DNA from 3 places in the Rhizobium sp. LjRoot30 genome. Region 2 is predicted to be linked to each of the others. Evidence: predicted binding sites of a transcription regulator. Region 2 holds the regulator's gene; each other region holds the start of a gene.
What was found. The regulator LexA, encoded in region 2, represses DNA repair genes until DNA is damaged. The targets are predictions, from matches to a motif close to TGTTCNNNNTGTGTTCNG.

Region 1 (3,273 bases), on a different contig from region 2:
GCGCCTGGAACCGGCCACGGAACAAGGCGGCCGTCCGTTTCGGCTCCCGCAACGGCAGCGATGCGCCGGCCGACAGACGCAGGACGGCGCCATCGACACGGAAAAGAAGCAGTTCGAAAAGACGGCCGCCCAACCCCTGCCTTTCCAGCTCCGGTTTTAGCGCTATCGCCAGCTGCAGGGCCAGATGCAGGAGATCCTCCTCCGCCTGGACCGGTTCGGCGAGCCGCCGCTCCACCGACAGGCTGGCCACCGGCCGCCGCGGCGAAATCGGCTCGTCGTCCTGCCCGAGCGCCTGGTCCAAGCGCAAAAGCAGGCCGGCGCCGAACCGGCGGGCAAGCGGTGCCCGCGGCTTGTGGAAGAGATCGCCGACCTGCCGCAACCCGACCTTGAAAAGCGACAGAACCATCTGTTCGTCGAGGCGCAGCGCCGAGAGGGGCAGGGGCGCCAGAGCCCGTTCGGCCTCGCCGTCACCGATAATGGTTTCCTGGCCGTAGCGGGCGATCGCCCAGGAGAGGCCGGGGGACGACGAGATGGTGGCGCGCACGTCGAGGCCGAACTGCTGCAGTTTCGACAGCACATCCTTGAGCAGGGCGGCCTCGCCGCCAAACAGATGGGCGCAGCCGGTGATATCGAGGAAAATGCCGTCCTCGCCGTCGAGCGCAACCAGGGGCGTGTAGCGATCGCACCAATCGGCGATCGCCGCCAGGAAACGCCGGTCGGCGGCGGCATCCGCCATGATCACCTCCAGCTTCGGGTGGATGGCGCGCGCCTCCGCCACGCCTTGCAGCTTTTTCAGGCCGATCCTTTCGGCAACCTCGTCGAGCGCCGTCAGCCGCATGGCATTCTTGATCGATGCGGCACAGACCAGCGGCGGCCCGTCAGGACGCCCGGTGCAACGCCACGACATGCCCCAGCGGCTGCGGGCGATGCGATCGGTCGCCAGATGCGGAAAATAGAGCGCCAGAATGCGCTGGCTGCGGCTTTTCGCCAGAAGCGACGGAGGGAAGGGGGAGGGCAGAGAACTGGCGGTCATGGGGGTTCCACTCCAGGTAAAAATCCGCAAGGGCCGGTAGCCGGCTCTTTTCGAAAACAAGGTGAAAGGCCGGGTTGTCGAGACTGCCCGGCAAGGCGGAACCATCCGCCAGATGCCGGACGGTGGCCGGCGCCGGCCCGATGCGCAGCCGAAAGACGGCGCTGCTCGCCTCCTCCTCTCCGGCCTGCCGCATCAGCAGCAGAGAACATCCGACGGCCCGCGCCTTCAGGCTCAGCCGCCGGCTTTCCGTCAGCCCGAAACGGGCGGGATTGCCGCGCACCTCCAAAAGTACGGCCGAGAAGGCCCGGCTTTCCAGCCCGGCCTCGGCCAGCCACAAGGCTTCGTCGATGCCCTTGGGCGAGGCATACAGGAGATGGTTGGCCGGCAAGCCGAAATCCTGCAGCCCCTGCACCAGGGGCAGGCCGGCTTCCATCGCCACCACCTTTTCGCCGATCCACAGGACCAGCGGCCGACGGGCCGCCTTTGCGAAATGGCGATGCAGCAGCACGCAGAGACCGAGGGCAAAACCCGTGACGGCCCCGGCATCGCGCAGCTCGGCGCCGCGCAATTCCATCATCTCGCCCAGCGGCAGACCGCCCTGCAGCACCGCATCGAAAGCCGGCACACCGAGCGGCAAAACCTTGCCCGACGGCTCTTCACCCGGCTTCGGCCGGGCTGTGAACGGCTTTTCCGACATCGATCCGATACAGGCGACATCCGCAGGCAAAACCTTGCCTTCGATGCGCGCGATGGTTTCGCGCAGGGCAAAAAGCGCCTCTCGCGCCACGGCGTTTCCGGCCATGGACGTTCACTCCTCATTCGATTGTCATAAGGGCCCGTTTTCATAAGGGCAGGAGGCGGGCCATCCTATGTGGCGCCTCCATGTTCACTTTATGTTCTTATGGATTCCAGAGGTGCAAAGGAGAGTCAACAGGATTCTTTGTGAATTTATTCCTGTCCCGAAATCCGCACTCGAAAAGTGCCGGCAAAGGGCCTATATGGTGTCAGCAATAAGGAGCAGTGATGGCCCGTATCGACCAGACCGAAGATTGGCGTGAACGTCATGCGCCGACGATCAGTACATTCGAATCGTTGGCGATTGAGGCCTATGGCAACCTTCCGGAAGAATTCCGCTCTCTCACCGACAACCTGATCATCGAGATTTCCGATTTTCCGACCGACGAAGTCTTCGAGGACATGGCGCTCGAGACGCCCTTCGACCTGCTCGGTCTTTTCGAAGGGCGCGGCATCACCGAACGGTTCACCATGGATACGGGCGAGATGCCGAACCGTATCACGCTCTATCGCCGGCCGATCCTCGACTATTGGGCAGAAAATGAAGAAACGCTGGGCGATATCATCACCCATGTGCTGATCCACGAGATCGGCCACCATTTCGGCCTCAGCGACGACGACATGGAGCGCATCGAAGAAAGCGCCGAGGCGGCAGCGGACGGGCGCTGACGCCTGCCGTGCTGCAACCCGGCTGGAAACGATCTCGTTTTATTGCTCGGAGAGCTTCATCTCTGGATCGTAATCCTTGCCATGCACCGTTTTCACCACGGCCTGGCCGGCGATCATCTGGCCCGTCTGGCTGTTGAAGGAAAGCGTCGGCGAACCCTGCAGTTCCCACCCCTTGTTGAGCGCGGCGCTGACCTTGTGGCAGAAGGACGCGTCGTCGGGACCGGTCAGGAAGCGGTAGAGTTTCATCGGGCAGCCTTTCGTTCGGCAATGAGGCGGACTTTCTGCATCAATCGTTCGGCTTCTTCAAGATGCAGGCGCTCGACCATGCGTCCGTCGAGATTGACGACGCCGAGGCCGGCGGCAGCGGGATCGGCAAAGGCGGCGATGATCGCCTCGGCCTCCCTGACGGCCGCTTCGTCCGGGCCAAAATGCCGGTTGGCGGCGTCGATCTGGGCGGGGTGGATCAGCATCTTGCCGTCGAACCCCATGGCGCGGCCCTGGCCGCATTCGGCGCCGTAGGCGTCGAGATCGCGAAAATCGTTGCAGACGCTGTCGATGACATCAAGCCCATAGGCGCGGGCAGCGAGAACCACCTGCATCAGCCACGGCACGAGATAGCTCCGGCCCGGCAGCGGCAGGACGCCGGTTTCCTTGCGCAGGTCGTTGAGGCCGACGACGAAACAATCGAGCCGCGGCCCTTCGGTGCGCCCGGTCTCGGCGATCGCCGCGATATTGAGGATGGCGCGCGGCGTCTCCACCATCGCCCAGATCCGCAG
Region 2 (3,273 bases):
GTTGGTAACGGCGTTCGCCTATTACCTCATTTCCGGTTTTGCCGTTTCGGCCGAGCGGGCCTTCCTGATGATGGCGATCATGCTGATTGCGGTGTTCTTCGATCGCCCTTCGATCAGCCTGCGCAATGTCGCGCTGTCGGCCATCGTCATTATCGCCATGTCGCCCTCGGAAGTGATGGGCGCAAGTTTCCAGATGTCTTTTGCAGCAACGCTGGCTCTGGTGGCGGGGTATGCTTTGTGGAAGGAGCGGCCGGCGACCGAACATGCCTCCGCAATCCCCGGCCTACGAGCGGCGGTATGGGTGTTTCGCTTTTTCGGCGGAGTTTTCTTTACCTCGCTGATCGGTGGCCTGGCGACGGCGATCTTTTCCATCGAGCATTTTCACAAGCTCGCAACCTATGGGCTGGTCGCCAATCTTGCGGCCATGCCGATCATTTCCTTCGTTGTCATGCCGGCCGGCCTGATCGGCATGTTGCTGATGCCCTTCGGCCTCGATGCCTTTCCCCTGCAGATCATGGGAGCAGGGCTGGAATTGGTGATCGCAATAGCCCGGATGGTTTCGGGCTGGGGTGGCGAAGTGGCGTTCGGCCGCCTGCATCCCGTATTCTTTCCCTTGTCGGTCGCCGGCTTTCTGGTCATGACGTTGCTGCAGACGCGGCTTCGCCATCTCGGCGGCCTCCTGATCCTGGCGGGCGCGCTTGCAGCTTTCATGGCCGATGGCCGCGGTACGGCCGATCTCATCGTCGCAGAGGATGGACGCCTTGCCTCCGCCCGTCTTGACGGGACGTGGAGCGTCAATCGCGATCGCCCACCCGATTTTATCTTTGCGCAATGGCAACGCGCTCTCGCGATCGGCGAGCCAAGGGATCCGCAGCAGCTCGAAAACACCGCAAAACCGATGGAGAAGGATGGAAAGAGAAAACGCCTGACAGCCGAGGAAGTGAAGCAGGCACGAACCGCCATGCACAAGGCGCTGGCGGAAAGCGAGGAGGGACGTTTTGCCTGTGCAGCAAAACTGTGGTGTGTCCTGCGTCTCGGCGAACGCAGGATTGCCCTGGTCGATGATCCTGCATATGCCGGCGCCGCATGTGATGCGGCAACGCTTGTCATCGTCTCGGCACGGCTCCGTTTCGAAGCCTGCCGCTCCGGGGCATTGCTGATCACGTCGACCACGTTGAGACGCACCGGCGCACTGGAAATCAGCCTGCCTGAGAACCCCGCCGAGCAACCCCGCCTGGCCCCGGCCTTTGAGAACGCCGAACGCCCCTGGATGCGTCACCGCAGTTACGATTGGCGCAGCGGTGAATTCAATGCGGCTTTGCCTGCCTCGATTGCCGCATTGATCGTTCAGTGATAGCGGCGGATGAGACCGACCAGCTTTCCCTGTACCTTGACGCGATCGGACGAGAAGATACGGGTTTCATAAGCCGGGTTGGCCGCTTCGAGCGCAATGGAGGCGCCCTTGCGGCGAAAACGCTTTAGCGTCGCCTCTTCGTCATCCACCAGGGCCACGACGATATCGCCGGGCGTCGCGCTGTTGACGTTGCGGATGATGACGGTGTCGCCGTCGAGAATGCCGGCCTCGATCATCGAGTCGCCCTTGACCTCAAGGGCATAATGCTGGCCGGAACTGATCATTTCCGCCGGAACGACGATTTCGTGCGTGTTGTTCTGGATCGCGGAAATCGGCACGCCGGCGGCGATGCGTCCCATCACCGGCACGGAAACGGAATGAGGATTGCTGTCTGCCGCCGATTTGACAGGCTTGGAGGGGACTGCGGCGACAGGCTGCGGCTTGCCGAGACTGCCTTCGATGACGCTTGGCGAAAAGCCGCGCCGCGGCTGCGGGGCAGGGGAATAGGCCTCCGGCAATTTGATGACCTCAAGCGCCCGCGCCCGGTTGGGCAGGCGGCGGATGAAGCCGCGCTCTTCCAGGGCGGTGATCAGGCGGTGGATGCCTGATTTCGATGCCAGTTCAAGGGCATCCTTCATCTCGTCGAAAGAGGGCGGCACACCCGATTCCTTCATGCGCTCATGGATGAAAAGCAGAAGTTCCTGTTGCTTGCGTGTCAGCATCGTTTCCATCCCCAGAATCGCGAAACAAATCCAGAACAGACACTATCTGTTCGGCATGTGTTCTGCAAGTCCCCAATTTTGATGGATAATAAGGGAGGCGGAGCCTGTCAGTCCCCCTCGGGCAGGGTAGATGGTGCCGGCTCGATCGTCTCGTTATCAAGGTTCACCAGCCACGCCAGACGTGTCTGGTAGCGGACGATCACCTTGTATTCGGGGCCGAGTACGTCGCGCGCGGCATCTCGAAACGGCACCTCTTTCAGCGCCGGCGGAAGCAGGTCCGAAATGGAGGCGACCTTGTATTGTGCGTCGGAAGGAAGATCGACCACGACCCAGACTTCCGCGACCTTTTTATGCGCGTCTATGTCGATGCGCAGAATTTCGATGGGGGTGGGTGTCGCCCACTCGACGATCCTGCGCGAAAGCTTCGCCTGGACGCCGGCTTCCATGAAGCGGAAATAGGTCGCAGTGAAGAGTTGCGAGAAGACGATGGCGAGGAAGGCTGCGATCGTGACAAAACCCAGCGTAAATTTGATGCGTCGCGTGCCTGCCCTGAACAGCAGATCACGCGGACCGAGGACCAGATAGACGATACAGGCGGACAGAATGATCGCACCGAAATTCGTGGCGAAAAGCAGCAGCGCCTCGTAGCAGCGCGAGAGCTGGCCGAAATAGAGCAATATGCCTGCCGCGGCCAAGGGCGGAACAAGCGAGACTCCGATAGCCGCACCCGGTATAAGGCTCGCCTCGGATTTGCGGATCTGGACGTAAGCGCCGGCGATACCCGCGGCAAGCGCGATGACGAGATCCTCGGCCCCGGGGTCTGTTCGGCTGATGACCTCGCTGGGAATTACTATTCCCCTCGGCACATCGGTCAGCCAGACGAGCAGCCAGGCAAGGAGCACGCTCAAGCCTGCTGCCAGCCAGACGGTCAAAAGCAGTTTGCTGGCGCGTCCGACCCATCCCATCACGATCGAGGATGCTATTCCGAGGATCGGGGTCATCAGCGGGGCCACCAGCATGGCTGCGATGATCACGGCGCCGGAATTGCGCAGGAGCCCCATCGTCGCGATGACGACCGCAAGTGTCAGGAGGATGGAGAAACGCCGCCAATAGGCAGGCGTGTCACTTCCCTCAAAGCGAAGGATATCTCTGACGCTTCCGTACATTTGGTTGGCCATGGCAGATCGTTCTCGGGAT
Region 3 (3,273 bases), on a different contig from region 2:
AATCGCCGCGCTGAGGGTGATGATGGTAAGACGCCGTGCCAGAATTGCCATTGCCAAGCCCCGTAAGTGGTATCCCCTTGATTGTTCCACTTTGATACGGCCGGCCTGAACCGGTGCTGAGACGACAGTTCATTTTCCGTTCAGAAAGGCCCTTGAACTCGGCAACGACATGATTACCTCTGATCGACCAACAGGAGAGGATCCGGATGACTGCGCCTATCGAACTCTATTATTGGCCGACCCCCAACGGCTGGAAGATCACCGTCATGCTGGAGGAACTCGGCGTTCCCTACGAGGTGAAGTATATCAACATCGGCAAGGGCGAGCAGTTCGAACCGGATTTTCTCAAGATCGCCCCCAACAACCGCATGCCGGCGATCGTCGATCCTGACGGTCCGGGCGGCGAACCGATCTCCGTCTTCGAATCCGGCGCCATCCTGCAATATCTCGGCCGCAAGTTCGGCAAATTCTATCCGACCGACGAGCGCACCCGCGTACAGGTCGAGGAATGGCTGTTCTGGCAGGTCGGCGGTCTCGGGCCGATGGCCGGCCAAGCCCATCATTTCCGCCAGTACGCGCCGGAAAAGATCGAATACGGCATCAACCGTTATACCAACGAGGTGAACCGCCTCTATGGCGTGATGAACAAGCGCCTCGCCGAGCGCGACTTCCTCGCCGGCGATTATTCGATCGCCGACATGGCCTCGATCGGCTGGGTCATTCCCCACGAGCGCCAGGGCCAGGATCTCAACGACTTCCCCAACCTGAAGCGCTGGTTCGAGGCGGTCATGGCCCGCCCCGCGGTGATCAAGGCGATTGCCGTCGGCAAGGAAGAGCGTGATCGTTCCAACCTTGCCACTGATAAGGAGGCCCAGAAGGTGCTGTTCGGCCAGCGCGCCCGCTGATCAAAACGTCTAGCGATGACAAAAATGAGCCCGGAGCCAGCGCTTCCGGGCTTTTTTCTTGCCGGAAATCCACCGACTGCAGCCGGAAAAATTCATGCGAAAAAATCGGCTGCTCGATTCAGGGTGAACAAAGGGTTGAGATCGAGGTGTTTATTTTTCGTAAAATTCTCCGGAAAGTCCTTAATTTGCAGGCGGTGCGATGCTTAACGGAATCCGGCATTTACCGGGTGTTTGTATTTTGTTTGTGTCAAATTAATCATGCATTTTAAACGCGTGTTGAAGGCCGTTTGGCATAGTGAAGCCATCAGACGAGCAGGGAATAACCCGCCGGCCGGGACGATCGAAAAACCGCTGGAAGACGGAGAGATCGGTTTCGGTGAATGCCTCGAAAATCGAGGAAAAACAGGGACTTTACAGAACCAAACAGGCTTTAACAGGGACAGATCCAATGGCACGCTTTGAAATTTCCAATTCCGAAATGGCCACCATGGGTGGCGAAAACCGCGCTGAAGTCTATTGCGAAATGGGACTGATGTATGCAACCGGCCGCGGCTGCGACATCGACCTCGTGGCGGCTCACAAATGGCTTAACATCGCGGCGATCAAGGGTTCCGAGCGCGCTGCCGAACTGCGCGCCGACCTGGCCTCGACGATGAGCAAGATGCAGCTCGCCGCCGCCCTTCGCGCTGCCCGCGAATGGATGACCCTGCACTAAGCCCGCAACACCAAGCGGTACGAATTCCAGAACAAAAAGAAAAAGGCCCGGAGAGGGACGTCGGCGGGGACTTTTAGACGGGGCCACGCTGACATATGCGAACCGCGACCGGCAGGGACAAGGCCGGCGCGGTTCCTTTGTTTTTGGCTTAGAGCGCCTTCAGCACCTGCGGCAGCGCTTCGGCAAGCAGGTCGAGATCCTGATCCGGCCCGACGCTGATGCGGACGCAACGGTTCAGCGGTGCGACGCCCGGCATGCGGATGAAGACGCCGTGCTGCATCAACCCGTCGACGATGGCGCGGGCATGGACGCCGTCCCTGCCGCAGTCGATGGCGACGAAATTGGTTGCCGAGGACAAGGCCGACAGGCCGTTATCGGCGGCGATGGCCGCGATCCGCTCCCGCGCCCGTTTGATGTTGCCCACAACCTCACGAAGATAGGCCTGGTCTGCCAGTGCCGCCTGCGCCGCCACCATGCCGATGCGGTTCATGCCGAAATGATGGCGGATCTTGTCGAACGCCTGGATCGTGCCGGGCGTGCCAATGGCATAACCGACACGCGATCCGGCCAGCCCATAGGCCTTGGAGAAGGTGCGGGTGCGGATGACATTCGGCTGCTCGATCAGCGTCGCCATGGACGGCATGGCGATCGCCGGGCCGGTTTCGCAATAGGCTTCGTCGAGGATCATCAGGCAGGTTTCCGGCAGCGCCCGGGCAAAGGCGACGATATCGTCCGCCTCCCACCAGCTTCCCATCGGATTGTCCGGATTGGCGAAATAGACGAGCGTCGCATCCTCGCGCTTCACCGCGTCGAGCAGGCCGTTCAGGTCTTCGCGATCGCCGGCATAAGGCACGGTCACCAGCCGGCAGCCAAAGCCGTTGGCATGGAAATTGAACGTCGGATAGGCGCCGAAGGAGGTAACGACCACCGAACCCGGATCAATGACAAGGCGAACGATCAGGCCGAGCAGGCTGTCGATGCCTTCGCCGATGGCGATGTTATCAGCGCGGATGCCGAGATGGGCGGCGAGCGCCTGCTTCAGATCGTAGTTTTCGGGATCGTTATACTTCCAGGTCTCACCGGCGTGTTCGCGGATGGCGGCGAGCACCGAAGGCGCCGGGCCAAAACCGCTTTCGTTGGCGCCGATACGGGCCTTCACCGGAAGGCCGCGCTGGCGCTCGATGGCCTCCGGGCCGACAAAGGGAACTGTGGAAGGAAGGGCGCGGATCAGCGGCGTGAAGCGCGAGAAGGCGGACATTCGGGTCATTCCGGGCTGGTTGCAAATCGCGCCCACAATAGGTTCTTGCGCGCCCGAGGCAAGTGCCGTCCTGCGGTCACCGCTATTTTGCCGCCCCGGCAAAATCGGCGCGGACGATGCTGCGCACTGTTTCCTCATCGAGGATATCGATGAACTTCACGCCGACACGGTTGCCGTTACGATAGACTTCAGCGCAGCCGACGCGGGTGAGCAGTCCGAGGATATTGAGATAGTAGTGATCCGGCAGGCCGATGGTGGTGTGGACGGAAAAGCCGGCGCCGCCTTGCGAGATATCCGTTATCTGGCAACTGCGGATCGACATGCCGGCAAGACAGGGGCGAACAGCTATCAGCCGCGCCGGTCTCCGAACCCGGAAACGTTCCCAATTCCGCTCT

Region 1: the regulator LexA is predicted to act here: its motif matches at 1,917-1,934, upstream of ACSQ3I_RS09335 (ImuA family protein).
Region 3: the regulator LexA is predicted to act here: its motif matches at 1,134-1,151, upstream of ACSQ3I_RS24565 (sel1 repeat family protein).

Annotation. Positions count from the first base shown of each region.
Region 1 covers NZ_CAXUSG020000003.1:348,707-351,979, forward strand. The annotation lists gene ACSQ3I_RS09330 (Y-family DNA polymerase) at 1-991, opposite strand, end outside; gene ACSQ3I_RS09335 (ImuA family protein) at 879-1,835, opposite strand; gene ACSQ3I_RS09340 (metallopeptidase family protein) at 2,057-2,497, shown strand; gene ACSQ3I_RS09345 (DUF1737 domain-containing protein) at 2,537-2,743, opposite strand; gene ACSQ3I_RS09350 (HpcH/HpaI aldolase/citrate lyase family protein) at 2,740-3,273, opposite strand, start outside.
Region 2 covers NZ_CAXUSG020000005.1:280,695-283,967, forward strand. The annotation lists gene ACSQ3I_RS13200 (ComEC/Rec2 family competence protein) at 1-1,354, shown strand, start outside; gene lexA (transcriptional repressor LexA) at 1,348-2,076, opposite strand; gene ACSQ3I_RS13210 (DUF389 domain-containing protein) at 2,184-3,273, opposite strand, start outside.
Region 3 covers NZ_CAXUSG020000017.1:68,697-71,969, forward strand. The annotation lists gene ACSQ3I_RS24555 (hypothetical protein) at 1-51, opposite strand, end outside; gene ACSQ3I_RS24560 (glutathione S-transferase family protein) at 207-905, shown strand; gene ACSQ3I_RS24565 (sel1 repeat family protein) at 1,354-1,620, shown strand; gene ACSQ3I_RS24570 (pyridoxal phosphate-dependent aminotransferase) at 1,769-2,878, opposite strand; gene ACSQ3I_RS24575 (PilZ domain-containing protein) at 2,961-3,273, opposite strand, start outside.